4 regions of the Brevibacterium sp. GP-SGM9 genome follow, and region 4 is predicted to be linked to each of the others. Evidence: riboswitches for the same ligand, from Rfam matches in the RefSeq annotation. Region 4 holds a riboswitch; each other region holds the start of a gene.
The links. A riboswitch is a leader RNA that binds a small molecule or an ion and turns the genes downstream of it on or off. The one in region 4 is predicted to bind thiamine pyrophosphate.
Positions count from the first base shown of each region.

Region 1: it holds a riboswitch for thiamine pyrophosphate, as region 4 does, so the genes downstream of both, ACH82I_RS05945 (ECF transporter S component) here and ACH82I_RS07535 (TenA family protein) in region 4, are expected to answer to the same signal.
Region 2: it holds a riboswitch for thiamine pyrophosphate, as region 4 does, so the genes downstream of both, ACH82I_RS04225 (3-oxoacyl-ACP reductase) here and ACH82I_RS07535 (TenA family protein) in region 4, are expected to answer to the same signal.
Region 3: it holds a riboswitch for thiamine pyrophosphate, as region 4 does, so the genes downstream of both, thiM (hydroxyethylthiazole kinase) here and ACH82I_RS07535 (TenA family protein) in region 4, are expected to answer to the same signal.

Region 1 covers NZ_CP178563.1:1,292,778-1,297,444, forward strand. Annotated here, with positions in the region: gene ACH82I_RS05935 (universal stress protein) at 1-3, shown strand, start outside; gene ACH82I_RS05940 (metallophosphoesterase) at 56-1,906, opposite strand; TPP riboswitch at 2,030-2,138, shown strand; gene ACH82I_RS05945 (ECF transporter S component) at 2,162-2,791, shown strand; gene ACH82I_RS05950 (ABC transporter ATP-binding protein) at 2,791-4,287, shown strand; gene ACH82I_RS05955 (energy-coupling factor transporter transmembrane component T) at 4,295-4,667, shown strand, end outside.
Region 2 covers NZ_CP178563.1:926,860-931,526, forward strand. Annotated here, with positions in the region: gene ACH82I_RS04205 (DUF885 domain-containing protein) at 1-1,050, shown strand, start outside; gene ACH82I_RS04210 (hypothetical protein) at 1,129-1,530, opposite strand; gene ACH82I_RS04215 (LLM class flavin-dependent oxidoreductase) at 1,567-1,788, opposite strand; gene ACH82I_RS04220 (LLM class flavin-dependent oxidoreductase) at 1,785-2,465, opposite strand; partial or broken gene ACH82I_RS04225 (3-oxoacyl-ACP reductase) at 2,468-3,259, opposite strand; TPP riboswitch at 3,347-3,442, opposite strand; gene ACH82I_RS04230 (GntR family transcriptional regulator) at 3,561-4,253, shown strand; gene ACH82I_RS04235 (aspartate/glutamate racemase family protein) at 4,299-4,667, opposite strand, start outside.
Region 3 covers NZ_CP178563.1:3,469,274-3,473,940, forward strand. Annotated here, with positions in the region: gene ACH82I_RS15520 (LacI family DNA-binding transcriptional regulator) at 1-217, shown strand, start outside; gene ACH82I_RS15525 (substrate-binding domain-containing protein) at 329-1,423, shown strand; gene ACH82I_RS15530 (ATP-binding cassette domain-containing protein) at 1,495-2,319, shown strand; gene ACH82I_RS15535 (sugar ABC transporter permease) at 2,316-3,527, shown strand; TPP riboswitch at 3,654-3,772, shown strand; gene thiM (hydroxyethylthiazole kinase) at 3,760-4,667, shown strand, end outside.
Region 4 covers NZ_CP178563.1:1,636,413-1,641,079, reverse strand. Annotated here, with positions in the region: gene ACH82I_RS07540 (ATP-grasp domain-containing protein) at 1-699, opposite strand, end outside; gene ACH82I_RS07535 (TenA family protein) at 834-1,526, opposite strand; TPP riboswitch at 1,523-1,629, opposite strand; gene ACH82I_RS07530 (VOC family protein) at 1,698-2,060, shown strand; gene ACH82I_RS07525 (MFS transporter) at 2,133-3,566, opposite strand; gene ACH82I_RS07520 (HutD family protein) at 3,813-4,382, shown strand; gene ACH82I_RS07515 (hypothetical protein) at 4,631-4,667, shown strand, end outside.

The sequences.
Region 1 (4,667 bases), 340 kb from region 4:
TGAGCTGGTGTCGATCCCAACTGAGCGGGTGTCGCTCGCTTTGCGAGCGGAGGGCTCAGTGACTGCAAGCGCGACGGCGACGTCTGGCGAGGAGCACCAGTCCGGCACCGAGGAGAACGGCGGCGGCGCCGATGGCGACCGGCAGTCCCATCTCACCGCCGGTCCGGGGCAGGTCGCCGCCGACCGGGTCTGTGCTACCGGCACCGGCGTCGTGGGAGTCCGAGTCGGACTCCGCTCCGGCAGCGTCGGATTCCGCCTCCGCGCCCGGGTCACCTTCTCCCCCGTCGGAGCCTGCTTCTTCGCCCGCGCCGGCCTCAGCGCTTTCATCTGCCGTTGCTTCGGTGCCGCCTGAGTCAGCTTCGGTGCCGTCGGCGCCCGCATCCGCTCGGGCGCCAGCGTCGGAATCCGCTTCAGAACCAGTATCGGTGTCCGCTTCGGCAGCATTCGCCTCGGAACCCGCGTCCGTGCCCCCTTCAGCGCCTTCGGATCCGGCGTCTGCCTCCGCTCCTGCACCGTCCGCCTCGGCACCATCGGCGTCCGCCTCGGCGTTCGCACCGGGATCAGGGTCCTCGTCGCCGGCTCGAGTGAGCTCGACGTCGTCGATCTGCTCGGAGGCGGCCTGAGCCGAGACCTGTCCGTCGGCTCCTGACGGCACCTCGTAGGTCGTCGCCCGCAGTGCATCGTCGGAGACCCGCATCCTAGTGAACGCGGGAACGTCGTTGTGGACGCTCTTGGCCTCCCAGTCGAGACCGGGCACGTAGTCGTAGAACTTCGACCCCGAGGACGAAGTCAGCGTTAGATAGAGGGTCTGCCCTTCGTCCTTCTCCTGCTCGCGGCCGTCATCGGATCCTTCGACCGGCTGCCCCTCGGAATCCATGAGGAAGGTCCGGTTATAGATGTGATCGTGCCCCGAGACGACCAGGTCGATGTCATTGCGAGCGGCGACCGGCGGAATCGCCTTGCGCAGCTTCTTCACATCGAGATCATCGTTGTGCGTCGCAGTCGAATAGATCGAGTGGTGGAATCCGAGGACCTTCCACCGGGCCTCGTCACCGTGCTCAGCCACAACCTCGTCGATGAACTCGGCATGCTCATCCGTGTCGAGATTGTTCGAGTTGATGTTGATGAACAACACGCCGGAGTCGATGAACCAGTAGTCGCCGCCGGAGGTGATCAGTCCGTCTCCCCCGTGATCCTGGCTGACGTTCGGTCGGTTGAAGTGCTGCTCGTATGACTTCGAGCCGACATCGTGGTTGCCGATCGTCGTCGCCTGGGGCACGGTCCGGGTCGCCTCCGGAGCGAGATACTGTGCGTACTCGTCCTGATCGCCCGCCGAGTTCACCTGATCACCGAGCGAATAGAAGAAGCGCGGCGCCTCGGCCGTGGTCAGACCCGAACTCAGCGTCCGAGCCCAACCGGTCGCATCATCGGGCTCACCGCTGCCGGAGCCGACCTGCGGATCACCGAAGACCAGGAACTCGCTGTCCCCGCCCGGCGTGCCGGTGGTGAAGGTCTCCACCGACGTGAACCCATCTTCTTCGCTGCCAACCTGGTAGGCGTACTCGGTGCCCGCTTCCAGACCGGTCATGCTCGCATGGTTGTAATGTCGCTTGAGATCGGACGAGCGACCGGAATCGGAGGTCTCAGCGCTGTCGGCGTCTTCGGGCAGCTCTTCGCCCTCGAGCTCGGAGACCTTCACCCACCGAACCTCTCCCCCATCCGAGCTCTCGCTCATCCACGACAGATTGCGGGAGAACTCATCCGCACCGACCTGCAGAACAGGATCGGTGATCGTCGAGTCCTCGACCACCTCGGCGTGAGCCGGAACGAGAGCGGCGACGAACGCGGTGAGAAGTGCGAGAACCGACGCGGAGCTGAGGGACCTGATGAGAAGCTGAGTTTTCACCAGACCATTCCTACCGAGCAGTAGTAACAGAAGAGTCTGCGGCATACGTCCCTGCCTGAAACGGCAGGTGAACGCTCCATGATGAGAACGGCTCGGCCGAACCCAGACCCTGTTGTACAGTGGTGGCTACGACAGGGGAGCGCCGCGAGGGGCGCTGAGAGTGCAGATGAAGCTGCAGACCCTCGAACCTGATGCGGTTAGCACCGCCGAAGGAAGTCGAGACTCTTCTACCCCTCCTTGATCTGAGGAGGCACAATGCCGAAAACGACCGCACCGGAACCCGCTGCGAAGACCGCACCCGCACACACCCAGGCACCGAAGACGAAGAAGTGGCGGGTCGTCGACTACGTCACCACAGCCGTCCTCGGCATCGCCGTCGGACTGATCTTCTGGGTGCTGGCCCTGAGCTGGAAGGTCCTCGAACTCGGCTTCCAGGCCTTCCCACCCTCGATCGGACTGATCGCCGGACTCTGGGTCCTCGCCGGACCCCTGGCCGGAGCCATCATCCGCAAACCCGGTGCCGCCCTGCTCTGCGAACTCATCGCCGCCGTCGTCGAAGCCGTCCTCGGTTCGCACTTCGGGGCCACCGTGCTGCTGTCCGGGCTGATCCAGGGCCTCGGCGCCGAAATCATCTTCGCGGCCTTCGGCTACCGCCGGTTCTCACTGTGGATCACCACACTCTCCGGCCTCATGGCCGGGGCCTTCATGTCCGTGAGCGAGAACATCATGTACAACGCCGAATGGCAGCCGAGCTTCCAGATCGCCTACGCCGTGTGCGCGATCGTCTCCGGTGCCGTGATCTCCGGCATCGGCGCCTGGTACGCCTACCGGGCGATCGCCCGCACCGGGGCGCTGAGCTCCTTCGCCTCCGGCCGCATCCGCTGATGTCCCTGCCGATCACGGCGCACGGCTACTCGTGGACCCATGCCGACCGCGAACGAGCCGCCGTCGGCCCCCTCGATCTCGACATCGCCGCCGGTGAGAAGATCCTCCTGCTCGGCCCGTCCGGGGCAGGCAAGACCACGCTTCTGCATGCGATCGCCGGCGTCCTGCCGGCTGAGTCGGGAGAGTCGACCGGTGAGCTGCTCGTCGGAGACGCCGCACCGGATCCTCGCCGAGGCGGCACCGGGCTGGTCCTCCAGGACCCCGATTCGCAGGTGATCTTCTCCCGGGTCGGCGACGATGTCGCCTTCGGAATGGAGAACCTGAGCCTGCCCGCCGCGACCATCGAGTCGCGCATCCCGAGCTCACTGGCGGCAATGGGCCTCGAACTGCCGGCGAATCACCCGACCGCGGCACTCTCCGGCGGCCAGAAGCAGCGTCTGGCCCTGGCCGGGATCCACGCCATGTCTCCCGAGGTCATCGTCCTCGATGAACCCACCGCGAACATCGACCCGGACTCCGCGGAAGCGGTCCGGGACGCGATTCTCGCCACCCAGGCGGCCACCTCGGCGACGATGCTCATCGTCGAACACCGGGTGAGCCTGTGGCTCGACCACGTCGACACCGTCGTCGTGATCGGACGCCGTGGATTGCTCGCCCAGGGCCCGCCGAGGCGGATCTTCGACGATCCGGCGCTGTCCGAGGTCCTGCATGAGTGCGGGATCTGGGTACCCGGGCGCCACGAGAACAGAAGCCCGGTCGAACCTGCAGATCACACCGAAAGCGAGGTGCTGCTGCGCACGAGGGACCTGAGTGTGGGGCGAGCGCGGGCGAAGGTCCCGGCCGCTGTCGGGCTCGACCTCGCGATCCGGGCGGGTGAGGTCGTGGGCATCCTCGGCCCTAATGGCGCGGGCAAGTCCACGACGGCACTGACCCTGGCCGGGCTGATCCCGGAATTCTCCGGTGAGGTCCTCGCCGAGGCGGGGCTGCGGACCGGGACGAAGCACGCCCGACCGTTCCGTTGGCCTTCGGCCCAGCTGGCGCCGCGGATCGGGATGGTCTTTCAGGAGCCCGAGCATCAGTTCCTCTCCCGCAGCGTCGCCGAGGAGTTGGCTCTGGGGCCCAAGCTCGCCGGCTGGTCGGCGACCGAGATCGATGTCCGGGTCTCCGAGCTGCTCGATGTGCTCGGTCTCGACGGTCTTGCCGAGGCGCATCCGCAGGGACTCTCCGGCGGCGAGAAGCGGCGGCTGTCGGTGGCGGCGATGATGGCTCCCCGCCCGCGGGTCCTCATCGTCGACGAACCGACCTTCGGCCAGGACGCACTGACCTGGGCGGGACTGGTCGAACTGTTCCTCGACGTGCTCGCCCACGGCACCGCGGTGATCGCGGTCAGCCACGACCACGCCTTCCTCGATGCGATCGGTGCCAGACGAGTCGAGCTTCCGGCCTCCGGGTCCGGTGTTCGGGTCGAGGCGAAACGGGGTGCTCGTGTCGACTGAGACTCGATTGCAGGCAGAACGCTCCGAGGTCGAAGACCCCAGCCAGCTCATTCCTGTGGTGCGCCGGACCGCCCTGGTCCGATGCAATCCGCTGACGAAGATCGCCGTGGCACTCATCCTCATGGTCGGGGCGCTGCTGAGCATCGACCTCGTGTCGGCGGGCGTGGTCCTCGGGTTCACCCTGCTCGGCCTGCCGGCGACCGGGCTCGACCTCTTCGCCGCGCTCAAGCGCCTGTGGTTCCTGCCGCTCGGTGCGCTGCTGGCGGCCTGGGGCACGGCAATCCTCGCGGAGAAGACCGGAGCCGTCGTCATCGATCTCGGCCTGCTGCTCATCACCACAGGCTCTCTCGATGCGGCGGCGGCGATCTTCGTCCGTGCCC
Region 2 (4,667 bases), 710 kb from region 4:
TCCTTCGCCGAACTCGCCGACTTCCTCGCAAGCGAGCTGCTCCCGGCCGCTCCGGAGAACGAAGCCTGCGGTCGTGAGGCCTATGCCCTGTATTCGCGGGACTTCCTCGGCGCCGAGGTGGATTTCGACGAGACCTATGCCTGGGGACTCGAGGAGCTCGCCCGCATCGATGCGCAGCAGCGCCAGGTGGCCGAGAAGATCGCTCCGGGCAAGGACCTGTTCGAGGTCATGGCCCTTCTCAATAAGGACCCGGAACGGACCCTGCACGGTTCGGAAGCGCTGCGGGACTGGATGCAGACGGTCGCCGACGAGGCGATCACCGAGCTCGGCAAGTCCCACTTCGACATCCCCGAACCGGTGCGCACGATCGAATGCATGATCGCCCCGTCGGCGACCGGCGGCATCTACTACACGGGCCCGACCGATGACTTCTCCCGTCCGGGCCGGATGTGGTGGTCGGTGCCCGAGGGCGTCACCGAGTTCGCCACCTGGCAGGAGAAGACGACGGTCTACCACGAGGGGGTGCCCGGCCATCACCTGCAGGTCGGTCAGGCCACCTATGTCTCCGACACCCTCAATCGTTGGCGGCGGCTGATGTGCTGGGTGTCCGGGCACGGCGAGGGCTGGGCGCTGTATGCGGAGAAGCTCATGGCCGATCTCGGATTCATGGACGAACCCGGCGACTACCTCGGCATGCTCGACTCGCAGCGGCTGCGGGCGGCCAGGGTCGTCCTCGACATCGGCTTCCACCTCGGCCTCGAGGCTCCGGCCAGCCTCGGCGGTGGGATCTGGAACCGGGAGAAGGCCTGGCAGTTCCTCACCGACAACGTCGCCATGGACCGTTCCTTCCTCGCCTTCGAACTCGACCGCTACCTCGGGTGGCCGGGCCAGGCCCCGAGCTACAAGATCGGTCAGCGCCTGTGGGAGCAGTTCCGCGATGAGGCGAAGGCCGAAGCCGGTGCCGACTTCGATCTCAAGGCCTTCCACACGAAGGCCCTCAACCTCGGCTCGGTCGGCCTCGACACGCTCGGTCGGGCGATCAGGCGCTGAGCCCGAGGAGCCTGGCAGTCACCGCCGAGCCCGGCAATTACCGAGGTGACCCCGGGGCCCGGCACAGTCGGTGCCGGGTCACTCGCCGAGGTGGTCGCGTAGCGTCGACCCGGTGTAGTCGCGCCGGAAGCGGCCACGGTCCTGGAGGATCGGGACGACGAGATCGACCAAGTCCTCGAGGCTGCCCGGCAGTGCCGGCGGCATGAGGTTGAAGCCGTCGGCCGCTCCCCGGTCGATCCACCGCAGAATCTCATCGGCGATGTGCTCCGGAGTGCCGATGAAGGTGGCGTGTCCCCCACCGGCGGCGAGGTAGCCGAGAAGTTCGCGCACCGTCGGCCGGGTGGTCTCGATGATCCGCAGCACCGTGGCGTAGCGTCCCTGCGGACCGGTGAACTCCTCGAGTGGGGGCAGTTCCGGGACGGGACCGTCGAGGTCCCAGTCGGAGGTGCCCTGCCCGGTGAAGTAGGCCAGCTGGCGCAACGAGTCCGCGACGGGCAGCAGGTCGTTGAGTTCGGCCTAGAGCTCCCTGGCCCCTGCCTCGCTCGGTGCCACATAGGTGACGAGCCCGGGCATGACCGTGACCGAGTCGGGGTCGCGTCCGGCGGTCGCGGCACGGGCGAGGACGTCCTGCCTGTATTCGAGTGCCTGTTCGAAGTCCCAGGCGACCGCGTAGACGCCGTCGGCGAACCGGGCCGCCAGGTCCCGGCCCGGCGCGGAGGCGCCGGCTTGGAAGATCACCGGTCGGCCCTGCGGGGTCGAGGGGATGTTGAGCGGGCCCGCCACAGAGAAGTGATCGCCTGAGTGGTCGATCGACTGCAGTCGATCGACTGCAGTCGAGATTCGTCGACATAGTCACCGTCGCGATCGGCGAGGATCGCCTCGGCCGGCCACGAGTCCCAGAGCCTGAGCATCACCGAGGTGAATTCCTCGGCCCGAGCGTAGCGCTGCGCATGCGCGGGCAGTCCGTCCATGCCGTGGTTGCGTGCCTCGGCGTCGGTCGTCGAGGTCACGATGTTGACCCCGGCCCGGCCACCGGAGATGTGGTCGAGGCCGGCGAGGATCCGCGCCGCGTGGAACGAATCCCAGAAGCTCGCCGAGATCGTGCTCACCAGTCCGATATGCGCCGTCGCTCGGGACAGTACGGTCAGGGTGGTCAGCGGTTCGAGAAGCCACCGCGGGCCGTTCGCCAGGCCCGGGACTCCGGCCGACTGTCCGTCGGCGAGGAAGAAGGCGTCGAACCGTCCGCGTTCGGCGATCCGAGCCAGTTCCTCCCAGTAGGTGATGTCGCCGAGGCGCTCGACCGTCGAATCCTCGGCCCGCCAGGCCGCCGAATGGTGTCCGCAGCCGTGGGCGAAAAGATTGAGATGGACCGGACGATGCGGCGTCGGGTCGTGGGGCGTCTGGTCGTGAGACATCCGTTCTTCACCAGTCCTCCGTCGACGACGAGATTCTGACCGGTGATCCCCCGCGACCAGGGTGAGGCGAAGATGAGTGCGGAGTCGGCGAATTCCTCCGGGGTGGTCACCCGCTGCAGCGGGGTACCGGCGGCGATTCCGTCGAAGACCTCTGCGGGTGTCGCGGCGCTGGCGTCCGTGGTGCGCAGCAGGCCGCCGCTGAGCATATTCACCCGCACCTGCCTGGGCCCGAGGTCGGCGGCGAAGGTTCTCGTCAGCGACAGCAGCGCCGCCTTCGCCGCAGTGTAGTCGTGGTAGGGCATGACCGGGTTCTGGAACAGGTTGGTGCCGATGTTGATGATCCGGCCCGATCCGGCCTGTGCGAATCCGGCCAATGCGGCCTGGGTGGTGTTCGTCGCCGCTCCGACGGCACCGTGGAACTGTGCCGTCAGCGCTTCGACGGTGATCTCCTCGGCGTGGGGTCGGGCATCGCCGTTGAAGGAGAAATCGATGAGTGCGTTGTTGACCACCGTGGTGATCGGAGCCGCGAAATGCGCAGCCGCCTCGGCGAACAGGGCGTCGACCTGTGACCGATCACGAACGTCGGCGCGGATCGCGACGGCCCGGTCGGGATGCTCGGCGGCGAGCCGGCGAGCGGAGTCTTCACTGGTGAGGTAGTTGATGACGACCTTGGCGCCCTCGCGGAGGAAAGCCCTGGTGAGGCTGAGTCCGAGCCCGCGGGCGCCCCCGGTGATGAGGACGATCTGCTCGTTGATCGGCGGGTTGCTCGTGGTCTGGTCGGTGGTCTCGCTCATGTGCGTTTCCTTATGCTCATGGCGAAGGAACGCCGTACGGGTCGACGGATGGACGATCACCGAGGGGTCACCTCGGTGACGGTGCGCAGTCGATCCTGCGGACAATCCCTTCGCCGGTACTAACCGGATCAGGTTCGACGGGTGTTCTCTCAGCCCTCGCTCGGGGCACCCCGTGTCACTGCCTGCGACCATAGCACGAGCCTGCACCACCGCGAACCGCAATCTCGCGGTCGAATCCTGCCTTCGAATCAGCCGCCTTCGATTCCCGTCCAAGCAGGACCGACAATGAGAGAATGACCAGGTGAAGAACAATGACACTCCACGCTCAGAGACAGTGCGGGTCACCGATGCCCTGCGCAATGAGATCATCGACGGAGTCAGGAATCCCGGAGACCGACTCGTCGAGAGGAACCTCGCGGCCGAACTCGGAGTCTCCCGCGTCCCGGTGCGCGAAGCGCTCAAACAGCTTGCCGCCGAGGGGCTGGTGACGAACAGACCCAACACCTGGTCGACTGTCCGCGACTTCTCCCCCAGCGACATCGCCGATCTCAACGAGGTGCGCACGGTCTTCGACACCCTGTCCTTCGAACTCGCCGCGCAGCGCCACACCCGCGACGGACTCGCGCGCTTGGAAGCGACGATGCAGAAGGGGCAGGAGCTGTCTCGGGCCGGGGATGCCGTCGGCGCTCATCGCTGTGCTGCCGAGTTCCATGCGATCGTCACTGAGCTCTCGGGCAATCAGCTCCTCGTCGAGATCGGCGAGCTGCTCGATTCCCGCATGCGCTGGCAGCTGAGTCAGCATGATGACCTCGATTTCGTCGCCACCGAGCACGCCGAACTCTACGAAGCCATCGCCCGCCGGGACCAGAGCAGGGCCCGCGAGCTGGCGATTCGGCACCTGGGCACCAGCCAGGAGCAGCACGACAAGCACAAGGAGCGTCTGGCCAATTCGCCTGGCGGCGACGATGCCGAGGAATCACCCGGTCCGAACTGAGTTCCGGGGCCGCGGCAAACTCAGAGCTCTTGCGCTGCGGGTACTTCAGTCCGCTTCGTGCGCGGAGACGGCTGCGTTCTCACCCAGAGGCCAGCCGCGCATCTGCTTCGGCCTGGCCGGCGCATAGGTGCGCACCTTCGAGGTCGACAGGCCGAGGCCGACAAGTGATTCGGCGAGTCTGACTGCGGCCGTGACTCCGTCGACGACCGGGACCTGGCACCGGTCGACGATCGAGTTCGCGAGCTCCGCCATTCCCCCGCAGCCGAGAACGATGACCTCTGCACGATCACGCTCGACCGCCTCGGCGGCCTGCTCCGTGATCGCGGCGACGGCACGTTCGGGCTCGTTCTCCAACTCGAGCACGGCCATCCCGGAGGCCCGCACCGAGGCGCAGTGGGTGTGCAGTCCGGCCAG
Region 3 (4,667 bases), 1.8 Mb from region 4:
GATCGACCGTGACGTGGACACGATGGTCGCCGAGGCGGTCCGTCGTCTGCGACCGAAACGGGCTGAGCGCACCGGCGCCGGTGAGGACGAGGGTCTGCGGCGCGGACCAGACAGGGCATCCGGGTTGCGAGGCGGTGCCGGATCCGGCGATGACTCCGTCGAGATCGCCCTGCGAGTGATCGCACGCGGCAGTGGTGAGGAAGCCCCCAAGAACTGAGGCGGTCGCGGCGCGCACAGAATTTTGTGTGAAACAGTTGACACCGGGCCACGATCAGCGAATTATATTCACCAGCCTGACAACGTTGTCAGAATGATTGAAAGGTTCACAATGAAGCACAACCTGCAGTCCCGCAAGGCGTTCGCGCTCCTCGGCGCTTCGGTCGCGATCGGCGCTCTTGCGCTCAGCGGCTGCGGCAATCAGAAGGGCCAGGGCAACGAAGAGGCCGACAGCGGTTCCGGCGGTGACGGCGACGTCACCATCGCGCTGCTCCTTCCCGAGTCGAAGACCACGCGCTACGAATCCCTCGACAAGCCGAACTTCGAGAAGTACGTCGCCGAGGCCAATCCCGATGCCAAGGTCAAGTACAGCAACGCCAACCAGGACGCGACCCAACAGCAGCAGCAGGTCGAGGCCGCGGTGACCGAAGGCGTCGACGCCATCGTCCTCGACCCGGTCGACGCCTCCGCTGTCGCCTCGTCCCTGTCGAAGGCCGAGGCCAAGAAGATCCCGGTCATCTCCTACGACCGCTTCTTCGAAGGTGCGGATTACTACACCTCCTTCGACAACAAGAAGATCGGCAACCTCCAGGGGCAGGCCGTCCTCGACGGGCTCAAGGCCGAAGGCGTCGACCCGAAGTCCGGGCCCGTGTGGATGGTCAACGGCGATCCGAAGGATCCGAACGCGGCGGACTTCAAGGCCGGTGCTGAGGAGACCCTCAAGGGCGCCGGCGTCGACATCGCCGGCAGTCACGACACCCTCGACTGGAACCCCGACGACGCTCGCCAGTGGGTCGAAGGACAGCTGCAGAGCTCCGACGAGGACCCGATCGCGATCTACGCGGCCAACGACGGAACAGCAGGCGGCGTCCTGGCGGCGACGAAGAAGGCCAAGGTCGACACCGTGGTCACCGGTCAGGACGCGGAGGTCGACGGTCTCCAGAACATCCTCAAGGGCGACCAGTTCGCCACGATCTACAAGTCGATCCCGCCGCAGGCCGAGTTCGCGGCCAAGGCCTCCGTGGCACTGGCCTCCGGTGAGGAGCCCGAGGCCGGCACGACCTACAAGGACACCCCGACGGACTTCGTCGAAGCCAAGGTCGTCACCAAGGACACGGTCAAGGACATCGTCGGCGACCAGATCAAGGCCGAGGACATCTGCTCCGGCGACGTGCAGAAGCTCTGCGAAGAAGCAGGCGTGAAGTAAGAGCACGCAGCGTGTGTGCCGGAGTCCGATCGGGCTCCGGCACACATATCGACATCGACAAGTAGGAACAGATGACACCTGAGACATCCGAAACGGCCTCCGCCTCACCACGGTCGCCGAGAGGCGGCAGCGAGCCCGTGCTCGAGCTGCGCGGAATCAACAAACGGTTCGGCGCCGTGCAGGCGCTGACCGACATCAACCTGAGCATCGGCCGCGGCGAGGTCGTCGGACTCGTCGGCGACAACGGCGCCGGCAAATCGACGCTGATCAAGGTCATCGCCGGAGTCCACGGTGCCGATGAGGGCGAACTCATCATCGACGGGACCCAGCAGAAGTTCTCCTCCCCGAAGGACGCGCAGAAGGCCGGAGTCGCCACCGTCTTCCAGGACCTCTCGCTGTGCGAGAACCTCGACGTCGTGGCCAATCTGTTCCTCGGGCATGAGAACACCCGGGGAGGAGTCCTCGACGAGGTGTCCATGGAAGCGAAGTCCTGGGAGCTCCTGCGGTCACTGTCGGCGAAGATCCCGAGTGTGCGGGTGCCGATCGCGGCTCTGTCCGGCGGTCAGCGGCAGACGGTCGCGATCGCCCGCTCCCTACTCGGCAATCCCTCCATCGTCATGCTCGACGAACCGACCGCGGCCCTGGGCGTGGCCCAGACCGCCGAGGTGCTCAACCTCATCGAACGGCTCAAGGAACGTGACCTCGGGGTGCTGCTGGTCAGCCACAATATGGCCGATGTCCAAGCCGTCTGCGATCGGATCCACGTCCTGCGTCTGGGCAAGGATGCCGGCGACTTCGACGGGGATGAGCGCACCGACGTGCTCGTCGCCGCGATCACCGGTGCCAGCGACAACGTCGTCACGCAGCGGGCGACCCGGAGGGGTGAGCGCCGATGACCCGCAACGCATTCATCACCGACGAGCGGATCTCCCATGAGGGGTTCTTCGCGACCTTCGTCCGCCGCGTCAAGGAGGGCCAGCTCGGTTCGCTGCCGGTCATCCTCGCCCTCGTCGTCATCGTCATCGTCTTCCAATCGGCGAACAGCAGCTTCCTGTCACCGGCCAATCTCGTCAATCTGTCCTCGACGGTCGCCTATATTGCGATCCTCGCACTCGGCATCAACCTCATCCTGCTCCTCGGTGAGATCGACCTCTCGCTCGCCCAACTCGGTGGTCTGGCGGCCTCGCTGCTCGGCGTGCTCGTGGTCAGGCAGGGCGTTCCGCCGATCTTGGCGCTGATCATCATGCTGCTGCTCGGCCTGGTCGTCGGCGCCATCCAAGGCTGGTTCTTCGCCGTCATCGGCATTCCGGCCTTCGTCGTCACCCTGGCCGGTCTGCTCGCCTTCACCGGGCTGACGCTGACCACCCTGGGAACGCAGAAGAACCTGTCGATGTCGGACACCTTCGCCTTCGACTTCGCGAACTTCTACTTCCCCGCAGTCTGGGCCTATGTCTTCGGTGCGGTGGCGATCATCGGCTTCGGCGCCGGGATCATCTACTCGAAGCTGCGACGGCACAGTGAGGGCCTCGAAGCCCCGAGCTGGACCTCGGTGACGGTGCGGATCGTCCTGCTGTTCGCGATCGTCTTCGGCTTCCTCGTCCTCATCAATCAGGACTTCGGTCTGGCGATGCCGTTCCTGCTCATGATCGTCATCGCCATCGTCATCGATCTGGTGCTGCGCAAGACCCGCTACGGTCGGTCGATCTATGCCGTGGGCGGCAAGGTCGAGGCCGCCAGGCGTGCCGGCATCCGGGTGACCTGGGTGCGGATCAGCGTGTTCATGGCGGCCGGAACTCTTGCCGCGCTCTTCGGCTTCATCAAGGCCGGGGTGACGACGAACGCCGGATCGACGCTCGTGCCGACCCAGGACCTGCTCAATGCGATCGCCTCGGCGGTCATCGGCGGCACCTCGCTCTTCGGCGGTCGCGGAACGGCGTGGGCGGCCGTGCTCGGTGCCTTGGTCGTCGGGTCGATCAACAACGGTCTCTATCTCATCGGCTTCAACTCCGATGCGCAGCAGATCATCACCGCACTCGTGCTGTTGGCCGCCGTGGTCATCGACGCGCTCAGCCGTCGCGGCCAACGCTACGTGGGCAGGGGGTAGCCGAACGAGCGCGCACCTGAGCGTCGAGGGCAGACTTTCTGAAGTCTGCCCTCGACGCTCAGCTCTGCTTTCGACGAGTTCACTGCGAGAGGAATCGCCACGCTGGGAGCGACTGATAGAGTCGAGGGCAATGACATGGGGTGCCTCATGAGGATCCGCAGCCGCGGATTTCGATGAGGCTGAGAGAACACCCATCGAACCTGATCTGGGCCATACTAGCGAAGGGATCGTCATGGTTGACTTCGACCTGCGTTCTGAATTCGGGAGCCTCGGCGACCTGCCGGGAAGTCTCCGTTCCGCACACGAGCGACTGCGTGCCGGCAACCCGCTCATCCAATGCATCACGAACACCGTGGTGCAGCAGTTCAGTGCCAATGTGCTCCTGGCGATCGGCGCCTCCCCGGCGATGCTCGACCACGACGCCGATGCCGCACAGTTCACCCGCGTCTCCAGCGGACTCCTCGTCAACTTCGGCACGGCCACGAACCAGCAGTTCCTCGCCGCCGACGCCGCCACCGAAGCGGCTCTCGACGACGGCACACCGTGGGTGCTCGATCCCGTGAGCATCGGGGCCGTGGACTTCCGCACCACTCGCATCCACCGGGCTGCGAAGTCGGGCCCCACCGCGATCCGCGGCAACGCCTCGGAGATCGCGGCTCTGGCCGGCGCCGGAGCGGGCGGCCGGGGAGTCGAATCCACCGACGAGGTGGATGCGGTGGTCCCGGCCGCCGCGGAACTCGCGCGCTCGACCGGAGCCGTGGTCGCGGTCTCCGGGCCCAGGGATGCGGTCGTCGCCCATATCGACGGTGTCGACCATGTCGCCCGGATCGCCGGCGGACACGACTTCATGCCGCTGGTCATCGGCACCGGGTGTTCGCTCGGGGCGGTCACCGCGGCCTACCTCGCCGGTGTCGAGAAGGCCGGTGCCGGCCAGGCCGATGCCGCAGCGAAGTTCACTGCCGTGATCGCCGCCCATGCCCATTTCAAGGTCGCCGGGCAGGCCGCGGCGGTCGGGGCGAACGGGCCCGGCAGCTACTCGGTGAACTTCCTCGACGCTCTCTATGCGACGACGGCTGAGCAGATCGCCGAGGCTGCTGTCGAGATCGGGACCGTGGCCCCAGATTCCGCCGGAACCGCAGC
Region 4 (4,667 bases):
GCCGGGCACCGCGCACGCGTCGGCCGGGCAGAGTTCGAAGGATCCCGCGGAGACATCGACGCGCACGGCATAGTGCAACCGGCCGCCGATGAACTCGGCGCGGGTGATGAAGGGCTGCGCGGGCTGCAGGTACTCCTGCACGAGGGTGATCCCGTCGATCGGCTCACTGGACCCGCCGGGAGCGAAATCGCCTGCCGCGGCATCGAGCTCGGCATGAGAGTCGAAGCGACGCACACCGAGGCCTTTGCCGCCCTGATTGTGCTTCGTGATGAATGGGGGAGTGAAGTCCTGTGCCGCCGCGGCGAGTCCGGTGCCGCCGAAGACCGCCGAGGTGCGAGGTGCGTCGAATCCGTGCGCGACCAACTCCTGGTGCTGGCGGACCTTGCTGACCTCGAGCTCGTAGACATGCGACGCATTGATCACCGTGCGCCCCGCCGCCTCGAGCCACGCGAGCACGGCACGTCCGTACTCCTTGACATGGGAATCCGTGCGGGTATGAGCTGACGCCGAGAGCCGGGACCAGAACAGACCCTGAGGCGGCTCCGCCGTGAGGTCGATCTGAGCCTCAGGCAGAAGCCATTCGACATAGTCGACGCCGAGACGCTCGAGTGCCTGCGCAAACGGGGCGATCCATTCGGGATTGTCATGGATGATGTAGACCGCGGGACCGTCCGCGACGGGAAGCAGCTGTGTGCTCATCGGTGATACCTCGCATCCTCCAGCGGCAGTGTCGGGTGACTGAGTACACCCGCACCTCTGATCTGTTCAACAATCTTAGTCCGGGTGGTCTTATCCATGCGAGGGAAACAGAATATGGACCGAGTGCGCCGGGGTCACGAAACGTCGTTGACCGCGTACGCCTCATCGAAGAACGCCAACTCCAGATCGACCGCCCGTTGCCAGATCCGTGCCAGTCTGTCTTGCGCCGCCACGGACTCCGAGTCATCACCGGTGGGAAACACGCGGTCGAGCTCATCGACGAGGAACTGCACCCAGGCGCGGAAGTCCGTCCCGCGGTGCAGTTCGATCCACCCGGCGTGGACGTCTCGTTCCGGCAGCGGATCCGAACGCTCACCCCAGTCGAGGTAGAGCCACTCGGCGATGACGAGGACGACAAGCAGATCCGGGTACGAAGCCGAGTCGACGACCTCGTCCATCAAGTCGCTGAACCCTGCGGTCGGGACGGTCAGCTCGGGATCAGCGTAGGCGGATTCGCCGACTCCCACCTCGGCGAAGGCGCGGACGAAGTACGAATCCTCATCGGCCACGAGGATTCCGAGCTGCTTGGCGAACCGCAGCTTCGGCGTCAACTCGTCGGCGTGGGCGACGCAGGCGCCGAGCATGGACAGGAACGATTCGAAGAACTGATAGTCCTGGATCAGGTACGTGCTCATCACGGCGTCATCGACGGTCCGCGCGAACAATTCGGTGACGAACCTGTGTCCGACAGCGGCGTCCCACGCCTCTGCGGACCGGGCTCTCAGGGCGGTCACGGGTCCGCCTTCGTTCAGCTCAATAGTGGTCATTGCCGTGTCCTCACTTCCTCCGCCGGTGCTCACCGGATCAGGTTCAAAGGGTCTGCTCTTCGCACTCTCAGCGCCGCTTCTCGGCGCTCCCCTGGGGTGATTCGAGCCTAACACCAGCGCCTTCGCTCAGGGTCTCTTCTCTGCGTCAGTGCCGCGGCGTAGACTCGCATCATGGCTATCGCAAAGCAGCCCGTGGTCGTTCTCGACGCTCCTGATGCAGGCGAACTCGCCAAGTTCTACGGCGAACTCCTCGACTGGACTGTCAACGTCGATGAGGACGGAACCTGGGCAGAGATCACATCCGACTCCTGGCCGCCGATCTGCTTCCAGCAGGTCGAGGACTATCACGCCCCCAGCTGGCCCAGTCAGGCGCACCCGCAGCAGATGCACATCGACGTCATGGTCGATGACCTCGACGTCGCCGAGGCGGCTGTGACTGAACTCGGGGCAGGAAAGGCGGCCGACCAGCCGGGGGAGACCTTCCGCGTCTTCCTCGACCCAGCCGGACACCCGTTCTGCCTGTGCCAGAACTGATGAACTGAGCCGTCGGGGGCCTAGCTCGCCCGGAGGGCCGGTGCCGACGACCCAGATGCTCGCGCCCGGACCTCAGGCGTGCTCGGCCTCGCTGTTGAGCTCCTCGGCGAGGTCCTTCGCCTCCTCCTTCGACGCTGCCGACGGGGTCGAACCCCACAGGGGACGACGATTGCTCTCCGGCACGAAGTGGATGGCGATAAGTCCGACGACTCCGGCCGCCACCAGGTAGACCGCCGGCCACATGAGGAACCCGGTCGCATTGATCAGCGTCGTCATGACGAACGAAGTGGTGCCGCCGAACAGCGAGATCGAGACATTGAACGCGATCGCCAGGGCACCGGCGCGAACCATCGTCGGGAACAGCGACGGCAGAGTCGAGGGCATCGTCGCGCTGAAGCAGATGAGGCTCAGACCCATCACTAGCAGCCCGAGGAAGACGACGACGTCATTGTGACCGCGGATGAGCCACAGGGAGGGGAACGAGAGCACGATGAGCGCAATCGAACCTGTTCTCACCACGGCCTTGCGTCCGACCTTGTCCGAGACCCGTCCGATGATCGGAATGAGACCCAGGCAGGCGGCCATGACGAGGATCTGCAGGATCTGCGAGGTCAGTTCGGAGACCCCGCCGCTGCCCTGGATGTCCTCGACCATCGGGAAATAGAGCGGCATGAACGAGGTGAGCATGTAGTTCGTGACGTTCCAGGCCAGGACCAGTCCGCAGCAGGCGAGCAGGTTCGGCCACAGGGCGAAGATCTTCTTGAACTCGCCCTTGGCATGATTCTTCTGCTCCTCCTGCTCCGACAGCCTCTCCATCTCCTTGTAGGCGGGAGTGTCGGCGAGCTTCGTGCGCAGGTAGACGCCGATGAAGCCGAGCGGCAGGGCGACGAAGAACGGAATCCTCCATCCCCAGGATTCGAGGAATTCCGGGGTGGACGCGGCCTGGATGATCGTGGCGAACAGAGCGCCGAGGACATAGCCGGTGAACGTGCCGACTTCGAGCAGGCTGCCGAGGAACCCGCGCCGCCGGTCCGGAGCGTATTCAGCGATGAAGGTCATCGCATTGCTGTACTCGCCGCCGGTCGAGAAGCCCTGCAGCAGTCGGCAGGCGAGCAGCAGGAACGGCGCCCACAGACCCACGGTCGCGTAGTCGGGGATGACACCGATGAGGAATGTGCCCGCGGCCATCATGATCATCGTGATCGCGAGGACCTTGTTGCGGCCGATCTTGTCGGCCAGGGGACCGAAGAAGAGACCTCCGAGGGGGCGGACGAGGAAGGCGACGGCGAAGAGACCGGCGACGATGATATGGCCGATGGGGCCCGAATCCTTCGGCAGGAAGATGCCCTCGATGACGACCGCCAGATAGCCGTAGACGCCGAAATCGTACCATTCGGTGATGTTGCCGATGGCCGCGGCGCCGATCGCCCGCTTGGTCACATCGGGCTTGGTCACGGTGATCTCTTCCGGACGCCACCGGCGCCGGACATTGTCTGGACCGAACATGTGCTTCCCTCCCTGCTGATGTCGTGAGAGGCACACGAGAACAGTCGTTCAGGGAACCGAGAATCATGCGCGGTCGAACCCGGCATGCCCCTCGCGATTGTGAAGATCGCTCGTGCGATCGTCCGAGTCGCCCCGACCGAAAGCACCACTCAAGGCTAGTCCTCTCAGCTCCTATGGCAAGTCCTCTTCCTCTTCCGGGATCTTCTCCGACCGCAGGAGCGCTGATCTCGCGGCTACAGTGAACCCATGCGCGTGCTCACTTCGTTTCACGAACTCTCACCCGTCCCCTGGGCCAACGGCGCCGGAGAGACGACCGAGCTGGTCTCGCTCGCCGACTCCGTGGCGCTGACCCCCGGACTGCGGCGCTGGCGGCTGAGCATCGCAGCACTTGAAATGCCAGGCCGGTTCTCCTCCCTGCCGGGGATGGCGCGATCGTTCCTTCCCACCGCCGAGGTGGTCCTCGAGATCGATGGACGTGTGCACCGGGTGGAACCGCGGCAGGTCCTCCGCTTCCACGGCGAGCAGGAGGTCACTCTCCTCGAACTGTCCCGCCCATGCCATGCGGTCAACCTCATGGTCGCCGATGCCGATGCCGATGCCGATGCCGATGCCGACGCTGATGCTGTGGCGAGCGGCGGTGCAGCGGCCGCGATGCGGCTCTCAATCGACAGCGATATCGACAGTGATGCTGCGGTCGGACGGCACCGCTTCGCCGTGACCCTCGACGAGGTCCCCGGATACTCTCGCTTCCAGCTGCTCGAACTCGAGGCCGCCGAGGTGTTGCCAGCGGGGCTCGGCGCGGTCATCCTGCACTGAGGCGATACCGACTCGCAGAGCTGCCGCGCACGGCGGGCTCCCGCGGCGACCTCGTACCCGTGATCCGAGCCTGAGGAAATGGTGCGAGTCGACTGTCCTCTGCGTCACACGAACCGACGTCCTTACTGGTCAGAGACGCCATTGGCGGTCGCGGCCATCAGCGGACTCTCAGCCTCGACGAGGGCGGGTCAGGGTGTCCGAACATTGCCGTCGCATACTGGTTCGAAGCACGGGCTTTTGGAGGAACATTGGCATCGAATCAGGGCGAATCAAACACACCGAACA